2 regions of the Mycolicibacterium sp. P4_G11 genome follow, and region 1 is predicted to be linked to the other one. Evidence: riboswitches for the same ligand, from Rfam matches in the RefSeq annotation. Region 1 holds a riboswitch; the other holds the start of a gene.

Region 1 (9,668 bases):
GCATCGGTGCGGCCACCGGCATCATCGCCTTCTCGGTGGCGATGGGTGCGCTGGTCGCCGTCGCCTATCTGGTGCTGCACGGCCGCTTCAAGGTGCGGCCGCTGGTGCTGGGCTGGGCTATCGCCGGCTTCGGTTTCCTCGGCGTGTACCTGCTGCCGTTCGTGAAGTACCCGGCGAACCCGCCGGCCATCGGCCACGAGTTCACCATGGAGACCCGCGGCTTCCTGTACCTGGGCATGGTGTGGGGATCGCTGACGCTGCTGGGGCTCGCGGTGTTCGCCGCGCGCAAGCTGTCCGCGAAGGTCGGCTGGGCACGCGCGGTCGGGATCGCGGTGCTCGGGTTCTTCGTGGTGTACGGCGGCCTGCTGGCGGCGCTGCCGTCGCTCGGCGATCTGGCCGCCAACGTCGAGCACTCCGGCGAACTCGGCTTTGCGCGCGCCGCAACCGAGACACCGCAGCCGATCACCAACACCTTCACCACGCCGGTGACCATCGACGGCAAGGTCTACGCCCCCGGGCAGCTGATATACCCGGGCTTCGACGCCGACCTGCTGTGGAAGTTCCGGTGGTACTCGCTGCTCGATCAGGCACTGATCTGGGCGGTCATCGGGCTGGTGTTCGGCGGGCTCGTCGAGCGTTACCTCGGTGGCGCGAAGCAGGCCGTGCCGGCAAAGGATGTGGCAGCAGCCGTCTGACGATTCCGGTTGCTGCGCACTACAGTTCGAGGCGTACCGACCAACGAAAGGCTGCAGCATGCTGGTTGTCACGACGAATGACCTGCCCGGGTGGGAGATTCAGCGAGTCTGCGGTGAGGTGTTCGGCCTTACCGTCCGGTCCCGGAACGCCTTCGCGCAGATGGGTGCCGGCTTCAAGGCGATGTTCGGCGGCGAGCTGCAGGGCATGACCAAGAACCTGGCCGAGAGCCGCAACGAGGCCATGGGCCGGCTCCTCCAGGAATGTCAGGCCCGCGGCGGCAATGCCATTGTCGCGATGCGGTTCGACACCACCGAGATCGGTGATGTGTGGACCGAGATCTGCGCGTATGGCACTGCGGTGCAGGCGGTTCCGGTCACCGATGCCGCTCGCTACACGGCGCAGCAGCTGGGTTACGGCGGTGGCCCGGCTGGTCCGGGCGGTCCGGCCGGACCGGTTGGACCGGTTGGCCCGGGCCCGACAGGGTAATCTCCTCGGCGCAGCTGGTTTACCCATGACGCTTCGGTGTCATGGATATCGAGTGGCGGTGATTCGCCATGAGAGGGAACCCGGTGAGAATCCGGGACTGTCCCGCAGCGGTAAGCAGGAACGACCGCCGTCATCCGCACTGGTTCATCTCGAACCGGGAAGCGACGGCCACTAGGAGCACCCGAGGGTGCGTGCCTGCGAGTCCGAAGACCTGCCAGCTGTGCCGGATGCGCCGCGTCCGGCGGTGCATCGCCTCGTGGAATGGGCTGATCGCCGAGGGCGGTTTCGGCTGTCCTCGATGGATGTCCTTGGGCGGTGCGCACTTCCGTCGCATTTGAAGGACGTCTGTTGTCAACACCATTCACCGCCACCATTCTCGGTGCGCCCCGCATCGGCCCGGACCGGGAACTCAAGCGGGCCGTCGAACGCTACTGGGCAGGCCGGATCGACCGGGCCGCGCTCGAAGAAATCGCCGCGGGCTTGCGCCGCGATACTGTCGCCGCGTTGTCGGCCGCCGGCCTGGATTCCGTTCCGGTCAACACCTTTTCGTACTACGACCAGGTTCTCGACACCGCAGTGCTGCTCGGCGCCCTGCCGGCCCGAGTGAGCGGTGTGGCCGACGGCCTCGACCGCTATTTCGCCGCGGCACGCGGTACGGCGGACATCGCACCGCTGGAGATGACGAAGTGGTTCGACACCAACTACCACTACCTGGTCCCGGAGATCGGCCCGGACACCGTGTTCACCCTGCATTCGGAGAAGGTGCTGGCAGAGCTCAAAGAAGTTCAAGTACAAGGGATTTCGGCTCGTCCGGTGATCGTCGGGCCGATCACCTTCCTGGCGCTGAGCAAGGCCGTCGACGGAGCACAGGCGCCCATCGAGCGCCTCGGCGAGCTCTTGCCGCTGTATGCCGACCTGCTGGGCCGACTCGCCGATGCCGGTGCCGAGTGGGTGCAGATCGACGAGCCGGTGCTGGTGACCGACATCGTGGACAACGGTCCGGAGCTGGCCGAGCACGTCTACTCGACGCTCGCGGACGCGGCCAAGCGCCCGGCGATCCTGGTGGCGACCTACTTCGGCGCACTGGGCGCCGCGCTGCCGGCGTTGGCCCGCACCCAGATCGACGGTGTCGCAGTCGATTTCGTCGCCGGTGGTGACCAGCCGGTAGCCGATGTACCAGGCCTGGCGGACAAGCTGGTGGTGGCCGGCGTCGTCGATGGCCGCAACATCTGGCGCACGGACCTGGCGGCGGCGCTGGCCCGGCTGGGTGCGCTGCAGGGATCGGCAAAGGCCGTTGCCGTGTCGACGTCGTGCTCGACGCTGCATGTGCCGTACTCGCTCGATCCCGAAGACGGTCTCGATGACGCGCTCCGCAGCTGGTTGGCATTCGGTGCGGAGAAGGTCACCGAAGTGGTGACGCTGGCCACGGCGCTTCGCGACGGCCGGGGCGCGGTGGCCGCCGAGATCGAGGCATCCGATCAGGCAATCGCGTCACGGGCACAGGACCCCCGCCTGCACAACGGTGGCGTCCGGGAGCGACTGGACGCCGTGCTGGCCGAAGGCATCGGCCGCGGGCCGGCCGCAGAGCGTCGCAAGGCACAGGACGCGCGGCTGAACCTGCCGTCGTTGCCGACCACCACCATCGGCTCGTTCCCGCAGACCGTCGACATCCGAAAGGCCCGCGCCGCGCTGGTGGCCGGCGAGATCGGCGAGGCCGAGTACACCAACCGGATGAAGGCCGAGGTCGAGACGGTCATCCGATTGCAGGAGGACCTGGGCCTGGATGTGCTGGTGCACGGCGAGCCCGAGCGCAACGACATGGTGCAGTACTTCGCCGAACAGCTGCACGGCTTCTTCGCCAGCAAGAACGGCTGGGTCCAGTCGTACGGCAGCCGCTGCGTGCGCCCGCCGGTGTTGTTCGGTGACGTCGCCCGCAGGCAGCCGATGACGGTGGAATGGGCCAGGTACGCCCAGACTCTCACCGACAAGCCGGTCAAGGGCATGCTCACCGGTCCGGTGACGATCCTCGCCTGGTCGTTCGTCCGCGACGATCAGCCGCTGGCCGACTCGGCCAACCAGGTGGCGCTGGCCATCCGGGACGAGACGGTCGATCTGCAGTCCGCGGGGATCGTCATCGTGCAGGTCGACGAGCCAGCGCTGCGTGAGCTGCTGCCACTGCGTGACGCCGACAAGGCGGCGTATCTCGACTGGGCGGTTGGTGCGTTCCGGCTGTCCACCTCGGGCGTCAGCGATGCCACCCAGATTCACACGCACCTGTGCTACTCGGAGTTCGGTGAGGTGATCGGTGCCATCGCCGATCTCGATGCCGATGTGACGTCAATCGAGGCCGCCCGTTCCCACATGGAGGTGCTCGACGACCTCAACGGAATCGGGTTCTCGAACAGCGTCGGCCCTGGGGTATACGACATCCACTCGCCGCGCGTGCCCACCGCCGACGAGATGGTGACGTCACTGCGTCATGCGCTGGATGCCGTTCCGGCTGAGCGGCTTTGGGTGAACCCGGACTGCGGCCTCAAGACCCGCAGAACCGACGAGGTGACCGAGTCGCTGCGCAACATGGTGCAGGCGGCGCAGTTGGTTCGCGCCGCGCGGTAAGTCAAAGGCGATGCCCCGGAATCTGATTCAGATTCCGGGGCATCGTCATGTTTCATGAAATAAATCTGGCGATCGACAGCTTGTCTTCAGGAGACCGGCGAGACTGCTGTCGGAACCCGATTGGAGACGGATAGATGTCGAGAATTGCGCAATTCGCCGAATACGGCACACCTGAGGTGCTACGCGTGGTCGACGCCGAGCCACCGGCTCCCGGACCGACCCAGGTGCGGATCGCGGTACGCGCCGCGGGCGTCAACCCGATCGACTGGAAGATCGTCGGTGGGCAGATGCGCGAACTGATACCGCTTGAGCTGCCCGCCGGTGCGGGGTCCGACGTGGCGGGTGTCATTGATGCCGTCGGCTCTGAGGTCACCGAGTGGGCCGTCGGCGACGAGGTTCTGGGCCGATCGACGACACCGTCGTTCGCCGATGTTGCGCTGGCCGAGTCTTCGGAAATCGTCCGCAAGCCCGAGGGTATTGCCTGGGACGTTGCTGGTTCGCTGGCAGGTGCCGGTGGCACCGCGTATGCCGTGCTGAAGAAGCTCGGGGTCAAGGCAGGCGAGACACTGCTGATCCACGCGGCGGCGGGCGGCGTGGGCACCTTCGCGGTCCAACTCGCAAAGGCTCAGGGCGTCAATGTCATTGGCACGGCAGGCGAATCCAACCACGACTACCTGCGGTCGCTCGGCGCGACGCCCGTCACCTATGGTGATGGATTGCTCGACAGGGTCCGTGCCGTCGCACCCGAGGGAGTTGACGCGGTGCTCGACGCCTCGGGCCGCGGGGAGATTCCGTTGTCCATCGAACTCACCGGCGATCCGGCGCGTGTTCTCACGTTGGTCGCCTTCGACGCTGCCGGCACCGGTATCCAAGTACACGTCGGCGGTGCCGGAAGTGAACACGGTGCCGCGCTCAGGGAACTCGCGGCGCTTGTCGCGCAAGATCGCCTTGCCGTCTCGATCAGCCAGACATACCCGCTGACCGAAGCCGGTGCCGCGCTCTCCGCGAGCACGACGGGCCATGTTCACGGCAAGATCGTCATCGTGCCGTGAACATGACCTCGGTCAGCTGACCACCACGAGCAGGTCGTTGCCTTCGACACTCGCGGTGGGAGCCACCGCAATCCGCTTGACGGTGCCGGTCTTTGGTGTCGTGATGGCGGCCTCCATCTTCATCGCTTCGATGGTGGCGACCGTCTGGCCGGCCTGCACCTGCTCACCCACCGCCACCCCGATCGTCACTACGCCGGCGAACGGCGCCGCGACGTGTTCGGGGTTGGTGCGGTCGGCCTTCTCCGCTACGGGAACCGCGCTGTCGATCGACCTGTCCCGCACCAGGATCGGGCGCAGTTGACCGTTCAGCAGACACAGGACGGTACGCATGCCGCGGTCATCGGGTTCGGAGATGGCTTCGAGCCCGATGAGCAGCTCGACGCCCTTCTCCAATTTCACCCGGTGCTCATCGCCACGGCGCAGCCCGTAGAAGAACTGGTTGGCGCTCAGGCTCGAGGTATCCCCGAATTGCCCTCGATGTGAAAGGAATTCGCGGGTCGGTCCCGGGAACAGCAATCGATTGAGGGCAGCTCTGCGGGTCGGCCCCGGCTCCGCCAGTTCGGTGTAGTCCTCGACGGTGAGTTCGGTGGCCGGTTTTGGTTCTGCCCGCCCTTGCAGGGCCTTGGTACGCAACGGCTCCGGCCAGCCGCCGGCCGGCTCACCCAGTTCGCCGCGCAGGAAGCCGATCACGGATTCCGGGATGTCGTAGCGGGTCGGGTCGGCGGAGAACTCCTCGGCGCTGACCCCAGCGCCGACCAGAGCCAGCGCCAGATCCCCGACCACCTTGCTCGACGGGGTCACCTTCACCAGCCTGCCCAGTGCGTGATCCGCTCCGGCGTAGGCATTCTCGATGTCCTCGAACCGTCCGCCCAAGCCGAGGGCGACGGCCTGGGTCCGCAGGTTGCTGAGTTGCCCGCCGGGAATCTCGTGGGTGTACACCCGGCCGGTCGGGGACGGTAGTCCCGCCTCGAACGGGGCATAGACCCGGCGCAGCGCCTCCCAATACGGCTCCAGCTCACAGACATCCGCCAACGACAGCCCGGTGTCGTGGACGGTGTGCGCGGCAGCGGCCACGATCGAACTCAAGGAGGGCTGACTGGTGGTACCGGCCAGCGGCGCTGCCGCTCCGTCGACCGCCGATGCGCCGGCCTGCCAGGCCGCGACGTACGTTGCCAGCTGGCCACCCGGGGTGTCGTGGGTATGGACGTGGACCGGCAGATCGAACCGGGAACGCAACGCCGACACCAGTGTTGCCGCGGCAGGCGGCCGCAACAGCCCGGCCATGTCCTTGATCGCCAGCACATGTGCGCCGGCTTCGACGATCTGGTCGGCCAGCTTGAGCCAGTAATCGAGCGTGTACAGCGTCTCGTTGGGGTCCGACAGGTCGCCGGTGTACGACATCGCCACTTCGGTGACCGCGGAACCGGTTTCGCGCACCGCGTCGATCGCCGGACGCATCGAGTCCACGTTGTTCAACGCGTCGAAGATCCGGAAGATGTCGATGCCGGTGGCCGTGGCCTCCTGCACGAACGCAGCGGTTACCGACACGGGATATGGCGTGTAACCGACGGTGTTGCGTCCGCGCAGCAACATCTGCAGGCAGATGTTCGGCATTGCCTCCCGCAGTGCGGCGAGCCGCTCCCACGGGTCTTCCTTCAGGAACCGAAGCGCCACATCGTATGTCGCGCCGCCCCAGCACTCGACCGACAGCAGCTGCGGTGTCATCCGGGCGACGTACGGTGCCACCTTGACCAGGCCGGAGGTACGCACCCGGGTGGCGAGCAGCGATTGATGCGCATCGCGGAACGTGGTGTCGGTGACCCACAATCGCGGCGATTCCAGCAGAGACCGGGCGAAGCCTTCTGGGCCCAGCTCGGTCAGCAGCTGCTTGCTGCCTGCCGGTGGCGGCCCGCCGAGATCGATGTCCGGCAGCTTGTCGCGTGGGTACACCGCAGACTGGCGCACGCCGTGCGGCTTGTTCACCGTCACGTCGGCGAGGTAGTTGAGGATGCGCGTGCCGCGGTCCCCTGGGGTGTGTGCGGTCAGCAGCTGGGGCCGCTCGTCGATGAACGACGTCGACACGTTGCCCGCGGCGAAGTCCGGGTCATCCAGAACTGCCTGCAGGAAGGGGATATTCGTCGATACCCCACGGATTCGGAACTCGGCGAGAGCTCGCCGGGCCCGTTTGACCGCCGTCGCGAAGTCGTGACCCCGGCAGGTGAGTTTGACCAGCATGGAATCGAAATGCGCGGAGATCTCCGCGCCGACATTGGTGCCACCGTCCAACCGCACCCCGGCGCCGCCGGGGCTGCGGTAGGCGGTGATCCGGCCGGTGTCCGGCCGGAACCCGTTGACGGGATCCTCGGTGGTGATACGGGCTTGCATGGCGGCGCCGCGGATCCGGACGCTGTCCTGGCTCAGACCGAGATCGGCCAACGACTGACCGGCTGCGATCCGCAGCTGCGAGGCCACGAGGTCCACATCGGTGATTTCCTCGGTCACCGTGTGCTCGACCTGAATCCGGGGATTGCACTCGATGAACACGTGGTGCCCGCGTTCGTCGAGCAGGAACTCGACAGTGCCGGCGCAGAAGTAGCCGATCTGGCGGGCGAATCTCACGGCGTCAGAGCAGATTCGGGCCCGCAGCTCGTCGCTGAGGTTCGGGGCCGGTGCCAGCTCGATGACCTTCTGATGCCGGCGCTGCACACTGCAGTCCCGCTCGAACAGGTGGATCACCTCACCGGTGCCGTCGGCCAGGATCTGCACCTCGATGTGGCGCGGATTGAGCACCGCCTGTTCGAGGTAGACCATCGGATCGCCGAACGCGGACTCCGCCTCCCGGGACGCGGCTTCGATGGCCTCGGCCAAGGCGGCGGGCTCGGTCACCCGGCGCATGCCGCGGCCACCGCCACCGGAGACCGCCTTGACGAACAGCGGGAACTCCATATCTGCTGCGGCAGTGAGCAGTTCGTCGACCGAAGCGGACGGCTCCGACGACGTCAGCACCGGCAGGCCGGCAGCCCGGGCCGCCGCGATGGCGCTGGCCTTGTTGCCGGTCAGTTCGAGCACTCCGGCGTCGGGACCGACGAACGTGATCCCCGCGACGGCGCATGCCGATGCCAGTTCCGGGTTCTCCGAGAGGAACCCATAACCCGGGTACACGGCGTCGGCGCCGGAGAGTTGCGCCACCCGGATGATCTCGGACACTGCGAGGTAGGCCCGAACGGGGTGGCCCGGTTCGCCGATCTGGTAGGACTCGTCGGCCTTCAACCGATGTGGAGAATTCCGGTCCTCGTACGCGTAGACCGCGACGGTCGCGATGCCCAGCTCGTAGGCCGCCCGGAACGCCCGGATCGCGATTTCACCGCGGTTGGCAACGAGGACTTTTCGGATTGCGTGCTCAGGCAATGGAACGCTGAGGTCGGCCCGAGTACTCGCTCAGGGGGCGGATCAGGGCGTTCGACGCTGCCTGTTCCATGATGTGCGCGGTCCAGCCGGTGATCCTCGACATCACGAAAAGCGGTGTGAAAACGGGGATATCGAACCCCATCAGGTAGTAGGCCGGTCCGGTGGGGAAGTCGAGGTTCGGTTTGATCTTGGTTGCGACGAACATCTCGCGTTCCAGCACGTGGTAGATGTCCAACCACTGCTGACCGCCGCGCGCGGCCACCACGCGGTCCAACGCGGCCTTCATGGTCGGCACCCGGGAGTCGCCGTTCTTGTAGACGCGGTGCCCGAAGCCCATCACCTTGTCCTTGCGAGACAGCTTGCCGTGCAGCCATTTCGCGGCGTTGTCGGCGGAGCCGATCTCCAGCATGTCGTGCATGACCGCTTCGTTGGCGCCGCCGTGCAGCGACCCCTTGAGCGCTCCGATGGCAGCGGTCACGGCGCTGTAGATGTCCGACTGGGTAGAGGTCACGACCCGGGCAGCGAAGGTCGACGCGTTGAAGCTGTGCTCGGCGTAGAGCACCATCGATTGGCTGAATGCCTCGACGATCGCCGGCTCCGGCACCTCGCCGAAGCACATGTTGAGGAAGTTCTCGGCATAGCCCAGGTGACTGTGCGGCGCGATGGGCGGCAGCCCCTGCCTGCGGCGGATGTCGGCCGCGACGATGGTCGGCAGCACGGCGAACATCCGTAATGACTTGGCGTAGTTGGCTGCCGGGGTGCTGACGTCCTCTTCGGGATCTTCGGCGCCCAGGTAGCTGATCGCGGTACGCACCACGTCCATCGGGTGGCAGCTGTCCGGCAGCTTGGCCAACAGCGAGTACATCGAGCGGTCGACCCGGCGGGACGCGCGCTCGCGCTGGCAGAACAATGCCAGCTCCTGGTCGGTCGGCAGCTCGCCGTGCCAGAGCAGGTACGCAACCTGTTCAAAGCTGCAGTGCGCCGCCAGATCCTGTACCGGGTAGCCGCGGTAGGTCAGGCTGTTGGTCTCGGGCACGACCTTGGAGATGGCGGTGGTGTCGACAACGACGCCGGCGAGGCCCTTGCGGATGTGAGACGTTTCGGTGGTCATGCTTTCACGTCCTGGAGGGTGAAATTGAAGATGTCTGAATCGAATTCGTTGTATTCGGCATAGCGCAGCAGCTCGTAGAGCCGGCTGCGATGCTGCATCTGGTCCAGCAGACCGGCTTGCGTTCCAGCAGTGTGGATTTCGCGCAGGCCCACCTCGACCGCGTACATCGCCAGGCGCAACGTGGTGACCGGGTAGATCACCATGTTGTAACCGATGTCGGACAGCTGCTGGGCCGTGACGAGTTCCGACTTGCCGAACTCGGTCATGTTGGCCAGCAATGGCGTATCGACCGCTGCCCG
Region 2 (9,668 bases), on a different contig from region 1:
GCTGCTCGCCAACATGGACGATGCCCGCTGGGACTCGGTCATCGCCGTGAACCTGCTTGCGCCGCAACGCCTTGCGCAGGGCCTGGTGGAGAACGGCGCCATCGGTGACGGCGGCCGGATCGTCGGCCTGTCCTCGATGGCCGGTATCGCCGGTAACCGCGGCCAGACCAACTACGCCGCCACCAAGGCCGGCATGATCGGCATGACCGACGCGTATGCAGAGGTGTTCGGCGAAAAGGGCGTCACCATCAACGCCGTCGCACCGGGCTTCATCGAGACCAAGATGACCGACGCCATCCCGCTGGCCACCCGCGAGGTCGGCCGTCGCCTCAACTCGCTGTTCCAGGGCGGCCTGCCGGTCGACGTCGCCGAGCTGATCGCGTACTTCGCCAGCCCCGCGTCGAATGCCGTCACCGGCAACACGATTCGGGTCTGCGGCCAGGCTCTGTTGGGTGCCTGACATGTCGCAGCCCAACGGTCTTCTGAACATGGCACGGGCGGTGGCTGGTGCGCTGCCGTTCGTGTCGCGGGGTTCCACCCTGCCGGTGCGGACGGTCAAGGTGTCGGGTCTGACCATCGACCCGACCAACGTGGCCGAGTACGCCGCGGTGACCGGCCTGCGGTTCGGCGACACCGTGCCGCTCACCTACCCGTTCGCGTTGACCTTCCCGACCATGATGTCGCTGGTCACCGGGTTCGACTTCCCTTTCGCCGCAATGGGTTCGGTGCATATCGAGAACCACATCACCCAGTACCGGCCCATCAAGGTGACCGACAAACTGGACGTGGCGGTGCGGGCGGAGAACCTGCGCGAGCACCGCAAGGGCCTGCTGGTCGACATCGTGACCGACATCAAGGTCGGCAACGACCTGGTGTGGAACCAGGTCACCACGTTCCTGCACCAGCAGCGCACCAGCCTGTCGGGTGGCCCGAAGCCGGAGCCGGTCAAGCAGCCGAAGCTGCCGCCGCCCAACGCGGTCATCAGCATCACGCCGGGTCAGATTCGGCACTACGCCGACGTCGGCGGCGACCACAACCCGATCCACACCAGCTCCATCGGCGCCAAGCTGTTCGGCTTCCCGACCGCGATCGCGCACGGAATGTTCAGCGCCGCAGCGGTACTGGCCAACGTCGAGGGCCAGCTACCGGATGCGGTTCGGTATTCCGTCAAGTTCGGCAAGCCCGTGCTGCTGCCGGCGAAGGTCGGGCTGTACGTCGAACCCATCGACGGCGGCTGGGAGCTGGCGCTGCGCAACCTGTCGAAGGGCTACCCGCACCTGACGGCGACGGTCACTGAGCTGTAGCTCTCGTCGCACGCCCGGGCGCGTCGGCTCTCCTGTGGCACTTGCGATTTGGAGCCGATGCTTCTGCCGTTTCCAACGTGAAGTTGATGGCGAGATCCCAGTGAAATCTCGCCATCGACTTCACGTTCGGCGCAGAATTCAAGCGGGTCATTCGTAGCGGCCGAAGCCGCGGATGCCCGGATCGTCGGCGATCTTGTACGTCGACAGGCCCACGTTGGTGCCCTCGCCCCCGCCGACCGTGGTGAGCGTGCCGTTGTCGTTGATGAGCACGATGTTGACGTGCTGACCCTTCGGGCTCGGCTTGTCGTACAGCACCATGTCGCCGGGCAGTGGCGAATAGTCCGGTGACTCCCAGCGCCCCTCGGAGTGCAGGTAGTCAGTGAGCGTCATGACGCCCGGGATGCGCCAGTGCCCGGAATTGGGATTGGTGAAGGGTTTTCCAGATTCCCGCATCACCCAGCTGGTGAAGTCCGCGCACCAGGGCTCGTCGTTGCCCTCCGAGTACTTGGACATGCTCGATTGGGCCGCGTACTCCTGGGCCAGGATGTGCACGACGGCTGCGCGCCCGGGGCTCAGCTGCGAGGTGTCGACGGCGGGGAAGTCCGGCCGGGCGACGTGCTCGCGGTAGCCGCGATACCCGGCCAGCCCGGCGACGCCCACCATCACCAGGGCAGCGACGACCAGCAGGATGCGCCATGCGCGTTTGTGCACATGTCCAGACTAGGTGCCCGAAGTGGTGCTACCGGTCGGCAATTTCGGGTCCCGGCGGGAGGAGCTGAATGGTGGGACGGCCTGCGCCGGCTCCGTCGGGCGTGACGCGGGCAGCGACGCCGTAGACCGACGAGATCAGTTCGGCGGTCAGGACTTCGGCGGGAGTTCCGGCCGCGACGACACGGCCCTGATCGAGCACGACGAGCCGGTCGCAGAACAATGCCGCGAGGGTGAGGTCGTGCAGCGTCACCACCGCCGTCACCGGCAGCGCCCGGATGAGCGCCAACAGCTCGAACTGGTGCCGGATGTCGAGATGGTTGGTGGGTTCGTCGAGCAGCAGCTCGCGGGGCTCCTGCGCGAGCGCCCGGGCGATCTGCACCCGTTGCTGCTCCCCGCCCGACAGCGTCCGCCAATCCCGGTCGCGCATGGCCGTCGTCTCGGTCTGCTCAAGCGCCCGCTCGACGGCGCGATCGTCCGCGTCGGCATTGCCAGACCAGATGCCGCGGTGCGGAATTCGACCCAGCCGGACGATCTGCTCGACGGTCAGGTCCAGGTCGGTGCTGACCTGCTGCTCGACCACGGCAATACGCTGCGCGACGGCCCGCCGCCGGATGTCGGCGAGCGGACGACCGTCGAGCAGCACAGCCCCACCGTCGGCGCGCCGTAGTCCGGCGAGCAGCCGCAGCAGGGACGACTTGCCGGCGCCATTGGGCCCGAGCAGGCCCAGCGTCTCGCCGTCGGCCACCACCACCGACACCCCGTCGATGACGAGCCGTCCGCCGGCCGACCAGCTGACGGATTCCGCAGCAAGCGGCCTCGTCACCGAATCCTCCTGCGGCGGGCCAGAATCCACATGAAGATCGGCACGCCGACGAGTGCGGTCACCACACCGACGGGCAGTTCCTGCGGCGCGAACACCGTGCGGGCCGCAGCGTCGACCCAGACCAGAAAGATGGCGCCGGCGATGGCGGTGACCGGCAGCAGTCGGCGGTGCGACGGCCCGACGATCATCCGCGCCGCGTGCGGTAACACCAGCCCGACGAAACCGATTGCGCCCGCGGCACTCACCAACACGGCCGTCAGCAGCGCCGTCGTCAGCAGCAGGATGATCCGGACCCGCCGCACCGAGACGCCCAGCGCAGCGGCCGCGTCACGACCGAAGGCGAACGCGTCCAACGCATCCGACTGCAGCCAACAGACACCGAGGCAGGCCGCGCAGACGAGGCCGCACATCGCCACCTGATGCCAGCTCGCGCCGCCCAGCGACCCCAGCAACCAGAACAGCACCCCACGGGTTTGTTGCGCGTCGGCCGACGAGAACACCACCATCGCCGTCGTCGCCGAAAAGAGCTGGGTACCAGCGACTCCGGCGAGCACCACCCGGTCCGGTCCGCCGCCGGCGGCCGCCGCGAGGGCCAGCACGACCACGAAGGCGATCACCGCACCCACGAACGCGCCGCCCGACAGCGTCAGCGCGCCACCGATACCCACCACAACGACCAGCACCGCTCCCGTGGACGCGCCGGAGGAGATGCCCAGCATGAACGGGTCGGCCAGTGGGTTGCGCATCAACGACTGCAGGATCGCCCCGCAGATACCCAGGCCCGCCCCACAGATGGCAGCCAACAACGCCCGTGGCAGGCGCAGTTCCCAGACGATGCCGTCATCGATCGGTGCGATGTCCGCCGAGCGGCCCCAAAGATGTTGCGCGACGACCGCATACACGTCGCCGATCCCGAGGTCGGCAGGCCCGATGATCATGGCCGCCGCGATCGACAGCGCCAGCCCGGTCAGGCCGAACATCACCATCCCGGCGGTGCGCACCGCCGTCAGGACTTCCCGCCCAGCCCGAACGAGCGCAGCCCGGCCGCGGCGGTCTCGACTGCGCCGACGTTGCGCAGTGACGGGTCCATCGCACTGCCCGGCAACACGATCCACCGCCGTTCGCGCACGGCCTTCAACTTGCTTGCGGCCGGATCGGTTTCGAGGAACTTGATCTTGGCGGCGACGCTGTCGCCGTCGTCGCCTCGGGTGAGGTCGGCGAGGACGAGCACGTCAGGGTCGCGTTGCAGGATCGCCTCCCACGAAATTTCCGGCCACAGCTGCCGGCTGTCGGCGAACGCGTTGCGCGCCCCGACCGCGGTCGTGATGATGCCGGGCGCCCCGCAGCAGCCCGCGATGTACGGGGTTCTGGTACCGGCGTACCACCACATCAGGGAGACGCCGTCTGCGTCGAGTCCGCTGGTCGCGGTCGCCATCCGCGCACGCAGCGACGAGACCAGTTTGTCGCCGCGCTCGGGCACACCGAATATCTTTGCGATGTCCCCGATTTCGGCGTACATGTCGTCGAGCGTCAACGCGCGCTGCTGTGCGGCATCCTGACCACCGCACTCGCTCGACGACTGGTACGTCGGCACACCGAGGCGCTCGAAGCGATCTCGTGGGGCCACGCCCTGGTCGGTGAACGACCAGTCGAACGTCGCGTAGACGAAGTCGGGCTTCTCCTTCAGCACCCGCTCGAACGACGGGAAATCCCGGCTCAGCACAGGCACTTTGGCGTTGTCGGCGGCGAGGTCGGAGCGCACGGCGTCGCTCCATGATGCGGTGCCGGCCATGCGATCGGCGAGGCCGAGCGACAGCAGCAGTTCGCTGGCCGGCTGGTTGATCGAAACCGCACGCTGCGGCGGCGATTTCACCGTCACCTGACGTCCGCAGTTCTCGAGCGTGACGGGATAGCCGCCGGTGCCGGCAGCAGGGGACTCCACGGCCGGCGGACCGCCGCAGGAGCAGATGAGCGAAACAACCAGTGAGACAAGCACAATGGTGCGGACAAACACGGCGGGGCCTTCCGATCCGGGACTCTGGTCGCGGAGTCCATCCGTGGGGGTCCTCGCGCCGCCAGGCCACGAGAGCCCGAGCCAGCAGGTCTTCGGACTCGGGATCATCCAGCCGGAGCGCCTTCCCAGCCCCCGTGGGGCCAGTGGCCGTTGCTCCGCCTGTCCCCCTCACCGCTGCGCGTCAGTTCCGGGTTCACACCGGATTCCCTGACCCAACCGCGTTGGGTTCGACTGGCTCAAGCGGACCATACCAGCGCCGATAGGGTCACCGCCCTGGCGACTACGGCTCGGCGCGCTTGCCCTTCAGGCCGCGCCAGAAGAGGTTGATCATCAGCTCGGTGGCGTCGTTGACATCGGTGTCGCCGGCGCTGACGCGTGACGCGATGGCCTCACCCGCGCCCACCAGGGCCACGGCCATCATCTCGAAGTCGCTGTCCGGCTCCGGGTTTCGCGTACCAGCACTGAGCAGCCGGGCCACCAGGTCGATGATCTTCTCGCGGCCCTCGCGCACCGTGTGGGCGAAGGCCTGCGAGCTGGTGGCCTGCGTGTAGAGCACGATCCAGGACGCCCGGTTGCGGTCGATGTACGTCATGAACGACAGCACCGCGTTGCGCAGCAGGTCGCGTGGGCTCTGCGCGAAGTTGATGTCGGCCCGGACGGTGTCGACGAAGCGCGTCAGCTCCCGATCCAGGCACGCGGCGAACAGCTCTTCCTTCGAGCCGTAATAGAGGTACAGCATCGGCTTGGAAATCTCGGCTTGCGCGGCGATCGCGTCCATCGAGGTCTCGTGATAGCCGTTCACCGAGAACATCTGCACGGCAGCGTCGAGCATCTGCTGTTCGCGGACGGCCCGCGGCAGCCGCTTCGTTCCTCCTGCCATCGGAACAGGGTAGCCGGACGACGATCAAGCGGTGAGGAACGAGCCGCGTTGAGGAGCGCGGCAATTCGGGCTGGGCAACGCGCAGCTCACTTCACGCATTTGGCGCCCGGCCCCTTCATGGCCGCCACCCGAAGGACCGACTTGTCGACCTGAGCCTGGTCCAGCTGCCCGGCCTGCGCGGCCGCTTCCAGCTTGTCCAGCACGTCGGGAATGCCGTCGGTGGTGATCCACAGGGCGACATCGGCGCCGGCCTGGAGCGCCTTGAGCGCCGCGTCGGCGACGCCGAAATGCTGCGTGATGGCCGCCATGCCGGTCAGATCGTCGGTGAACACCACACCGTCGAACGGCGGGCCGCCGTACTCGCCGCTGCGCAGCAGGTCGTAGGCGGGCTTGCTCAGGCTGGCCGGGTCGTCGCCGAGCGTCAGTCCGGGCACCTGCAGGTGGCCGACCATCACCGCGACGGGCTGCTGCGTCGTCAACGTCCGGTACGGCACCAGGTCGTTGTCCTTCAGCGCCGCCAGCGGCGGGGTCTTCACGCCACCGGTGTGCGAGTCGCCCGAGCCGTGTCCGTGACCGGGGAAGTGCTTGAGCACCGGAACGAGTCCCGCCTCGCGCAGACCCGCGGCATACGCGCCGGCGTACTCGGTCACCTTCTGCGGGTCCGAACCGAAGGAGCGGTCGCCGATCACCTCGTCGTCGGGCTCTTCGGTGACGTCGGCGTCGGGCGCGAAGTCGACGGTGATGCCGAACTTGTCCTTCATCTGCTGCCCGCGGTCCCGCGCGATGGCCTGGACTTCGGCAGGCGTCTTGGTCGTCGCCAGCACCCGCGCCGATTCCTGCGGGCCGATCAGCTTCTTCAGCCGGGACACCCGGCCGCCCTCTTCATCGATGCTGACCGCCAGCGGCAGCGCACCGGACGCGGCCTGCAGTGCCGGGATGCTGCCGTCCGACAGCATGGACAGGTCCGTCCAGCTACCGATGAAGATGCCGCCGACCTGCTGTTCCGTCACGGCGGCACGGGCATCGGCAGCGTCCTTGACGCCCACCATGAGCAACTGGGCCAGCTTCTGCCGCAGCGTCAGGGTGCTCAGCAGAGCGTGCGGATCACACGGCGGGGCGGTCGGGGCGGGCGCGTCCATCGGCTTGCTCGACGCGGCTGTGCTCTTGGCCTGGCTGGACGTGCTGGACGCGGCGGGGTGGTCGGACGACGACGAGCAACCGGCTACCAATCCAGACACCAGTGCGAGCGCGCCAAGGGTTCGGGGCAAGGACATGGGCACCGAGCCTAGCCGCGCGACAGCGGCGCCCGGGTCCCGCGATGACCTGGTAGCGGGCTGGCGAACACGGAAGCGGGCAGGTCGTCATGCTAGTTTGGGCGCCATGGACCGCTTCCTCGTGCCCGCCGGAGCCAGCATCGTGGTCGGTCTGTTGCTCGGCGCCGCAGCGGTCTTCGGCACCACGCTGATGCTGGAGCAGGACACCAAGCCGACGCTGCAATCGGGCGATCCAGCGTCATCGGTGCTCAACCGGGTCGAATACGGCAACCGCAGCTGATCCCGCAGCGCCGCTCTCCCGGCGCTGCCTATGGGTCGTCAGCGCGGCCGCACTGGTCCTGACGTTCGCCCAGTCACCGGGCCGGGTCTCGCCCGACACCAAACTCGATCTCACCGCCAACCCTGCGCGCTTCCTGGCGCGGGCAGCCAACCTGTGGAGCAGCGACCTCCCCTTCGGCCAGTCGCAGAACCAGGCCTACGGCTACCTCTTCCCGCACGGCGCGTTCTTCCTCGCCGGTGACGTCATCGGCCTGCCCGGCTGGGTGATCCAACGACTGTGGTGGGCATTACTGCTGGTCGTCGGCTTCTGGGGGGTCATCAGGGTCGCCGAGGCGCTGGGCATCGGCAGCCGATCCTCTCGGGTGCTTGCCGCTGTGGCGTTCGCCTTGTCGCCGCGCGCGCTGACGACGCTGGGCGCCATCTCGTCCGAGACGCTGCCCATGATGCTGGCGCCGTGGGTGCTGCTGCCGGTGATCCTGGCGCTGCGCGGCGACCCGCGAATCCGGCAGCTCGCGGCCCGCTCGGCGGCCGCCGTCGCACTGATGGGCGCGGTGAACGCCGTCGCCACCCTGACCGGCTGTCTGGCCGCGATCATCTGGTGGGCGGCGCACCGGCCCAACCGCCGCTGGTGGCGCTTCACGGCGTGGTGGTTCGGCTGCACGCTGCTGGCCATCCTGTGGTGGGCGGTGGCGCTGCTGCTGCTCGGCCGGATCAGCCCGCCGTTCCTGGACTTCATCGAATCGTCGGGCGTCACGACCCAGTGGCTGTCGCTGACCGAGGTGCTGCGCGGCACCTACGGCTGGACGGCGTTCGTCGCGACCAACGCGACGGCCGGTTCGTCGTTGGTCACCGGCTCGGTGGCGGTGCTGGCCACGACGCTGGTCGCGGCCGGCGGCCTGGCCGGCCTGGCGATGCGCAGCATGCCGGCCCGGGGCCGGCTCATCTCGATGCTGCTGATCGGCCTACTGCTGCTCGCGGTCGCGTACGCGGGCGGGCTGGGCTCCCCGATCGCGCACCAGGTACGGGCCTTCCTCGACGCCGGCGGCACCCCGCTGCGCAACGTGCACAAGCTCGAACCCATCCTGCGCTTGCCGCTGGCGCTGGGCCTGGCCCACGTGCTGGGCCGGATTCCACTGCCGGGCACCGCACCGCGCCGGGAGTGGATCAACGCGTTCGCCCACCTCGAGCGGGACAAGCGGATGGCTGTCGCGGTGGTGCTGCTGACGGCGCTGGCCGCCGGGACCTCACTGGCATGGACGGGCCGCCTCGCCGCGCCCGGTACCTACCGCGCGATCCCGCAGTACTGGCACCAGACCGCGGACTGGCTCGACGCGCACAACGCCGAGACGCCGGGCCGGGTGCTGGTCGCGCCGGGCGCGCCGTTCGCCAACCAGGTGTGGGGCAACACGCACGACGAGCCGCTGCAGGTACTGGAGCGCGGCGCCTGGGGCGTGCGCGATTCGATTCCGCTGACCCCGCCCGCGACCATCCGCGCCCTGGATTCCGTGCAGCGCCTGTTCGCCACCGGACGACCATCCGCCGGATTGGCCGACACCCTTGCCCGCCAAGGCATCTCGTTCGTCGTCGTGCGCAATGACCTGGACCCCGACAACTCCCGGTCCGCCCGGCCGCTGCTGGTACACCGGGCCATCGAGGGGTCCCGCGGCCTGACGAAGGTGGCCCAGTTCGGCGACCCGGTCGGGCCCGGCCTGCTGGAGGGCTTCGTCTCCGACAGCGGCCTGCGGCCCCGCTACCCCGCGGTCGAGATTTACCGGGTGACCGGCGCCGCCAGCACCCAGCCGTACCTGGCCGACGCCGACACCATGGCCCGCATCGACGGCGGACCCGAATCACTGCTGCGCATCGACGAGCGTCGCCGCCTGATGGGCCGAAACCCGTTGGGCCCCATGATCTTGACCTCCGATGCGCAACGAGCCGGACTCCCGGTGCCCGAGGTGACCGTCACCGACACCCCGCTGGTCCGGGAGACCGACTATGGGCGCGTCGATGACCATTCATCGGCCGTGCGGGCCCCCGACGATCCGCGCCGCACCTACAACCGCGTCATGGATTACCCCAGCCCCGGCGCCACTCCCGCGTACGGCCAGTGGCCGGGCGGACGGATCACCACCTCGAGTTCGTCGTCCGATTCCACCGCGCTGCCCAACGTGTCCACGGCAGCCGGGGCGGCCGCCACCATCGACGGCGACTCTTCGACCAGCTGGGTGTCCAACTCGCTGCAAACCGCTGTGGGGCAATGGCTTCAGGTCGACTTCGACCATCCGGTGACCAACGCGACCGTCACCCTGACGCCCAGTGCGACCGCCGTCGGCGCCCAGGTGCGCCGCGTCGAAGTGGCAACAGCCAACGGCACCAGCACAAT

Evidence for each region. A riboswitch is a leader RNA that binds a small molecule or an ion and turns the genes downstream of it on or off. The one in region 1 is predicted to bind cobalamin.
Region 2: it holds a riboswitch for cobalamin, as region 1 does, so the genes downstream of both, AC1U2B_RS24315 (ABC transporter substrate-binding protein) here and metE (5-methyltetrahydropteroyltriglutamate--homocysteine S-methyltransferase) in region 1, are expected to answer to the same signal.

Annotation. Positions count from the first base shown of each region.
Region 1 covers NZ_JBFUJW010000002.1:184,951-194,618, reverse strand. Annotated here, with positions in the region: gene AC1U2B_RS04745 (CbtA family protein) at 1-695, shown strand, start outside; gene AC1U2B_RS04740 (YbjQ family protein) at 754-1,182, shown strand; cobalamin riboswitch at 1,216-1,415, shown strand; gene metE (5-methyltetrahydropteroyltriglutamate--homocysteine S-methyltransferase) at 1,531-3,798, shown strand; gene AC1U2B_RS04730 (NADP-dependent oxidoreductase) at 3,933-4,850, shown strand; gene AC1U2B_RS04725 (pyruvate carboxylase) at 4,863-8,258, opposite strand; gene AC1U2B_RS04720 (bifunctional 2-methylcitrate synthase/citrate synthase) at 8,251-9,369, opposite strand; gene prpB (methylisocitrate lyase) at 9,366-9,668, opposite strand, start outside.
Region 2 covers NZ_JBFUJW010000012.1:161,952-171,619, reverse strand. Annotated here, with positions in the region: gene AC1U2B_RS24340 (3-oxoacyl-ACP reductase) at 1-460, shown strand, start outside; gene AC1U2B_RS24335 (MaoC/PaaZ C-terminal domain-containing protein) at 462-1,304, shown strand; gene AC1U2B_RS24330 (CHAP domain-containing protein) at 1,452-1,967, opposite strand; gene AC1U2B_RS24325 (ABC transporter ATP-binding protein) at 2,044-2,838, opposite strand; gene AC1U2B_RS24320 (FecCD family ABC transporter permease) at 2,835-3,824, opposite strand; gene AC1U2B_RS24315 (ABC transporter substrate-binding protein) at 3,845-4,852, opposite strand; cobalamin riboswitch at 4,919-5,103, opposite strand; gene AC1U2B_RS24310 (TetR/AcrR family transcriptional regulator) at 5,133-5,732, opposite strand; gene AC1U2B_RS24305 (glycoside hydrolase family 3 N-terminal domain-containing protein) at 5,819-7,006, opposite strand; gene AC1U2B_RS24300 (DUF2613 domain-containing protein) at 7,113-7,286, shown strand; gene AC1U2B_RS24295 (alpha-(1->3)-arabinofuranosyltransferase domain-containing protein) at 7,339-9,668, shown strand, end outside.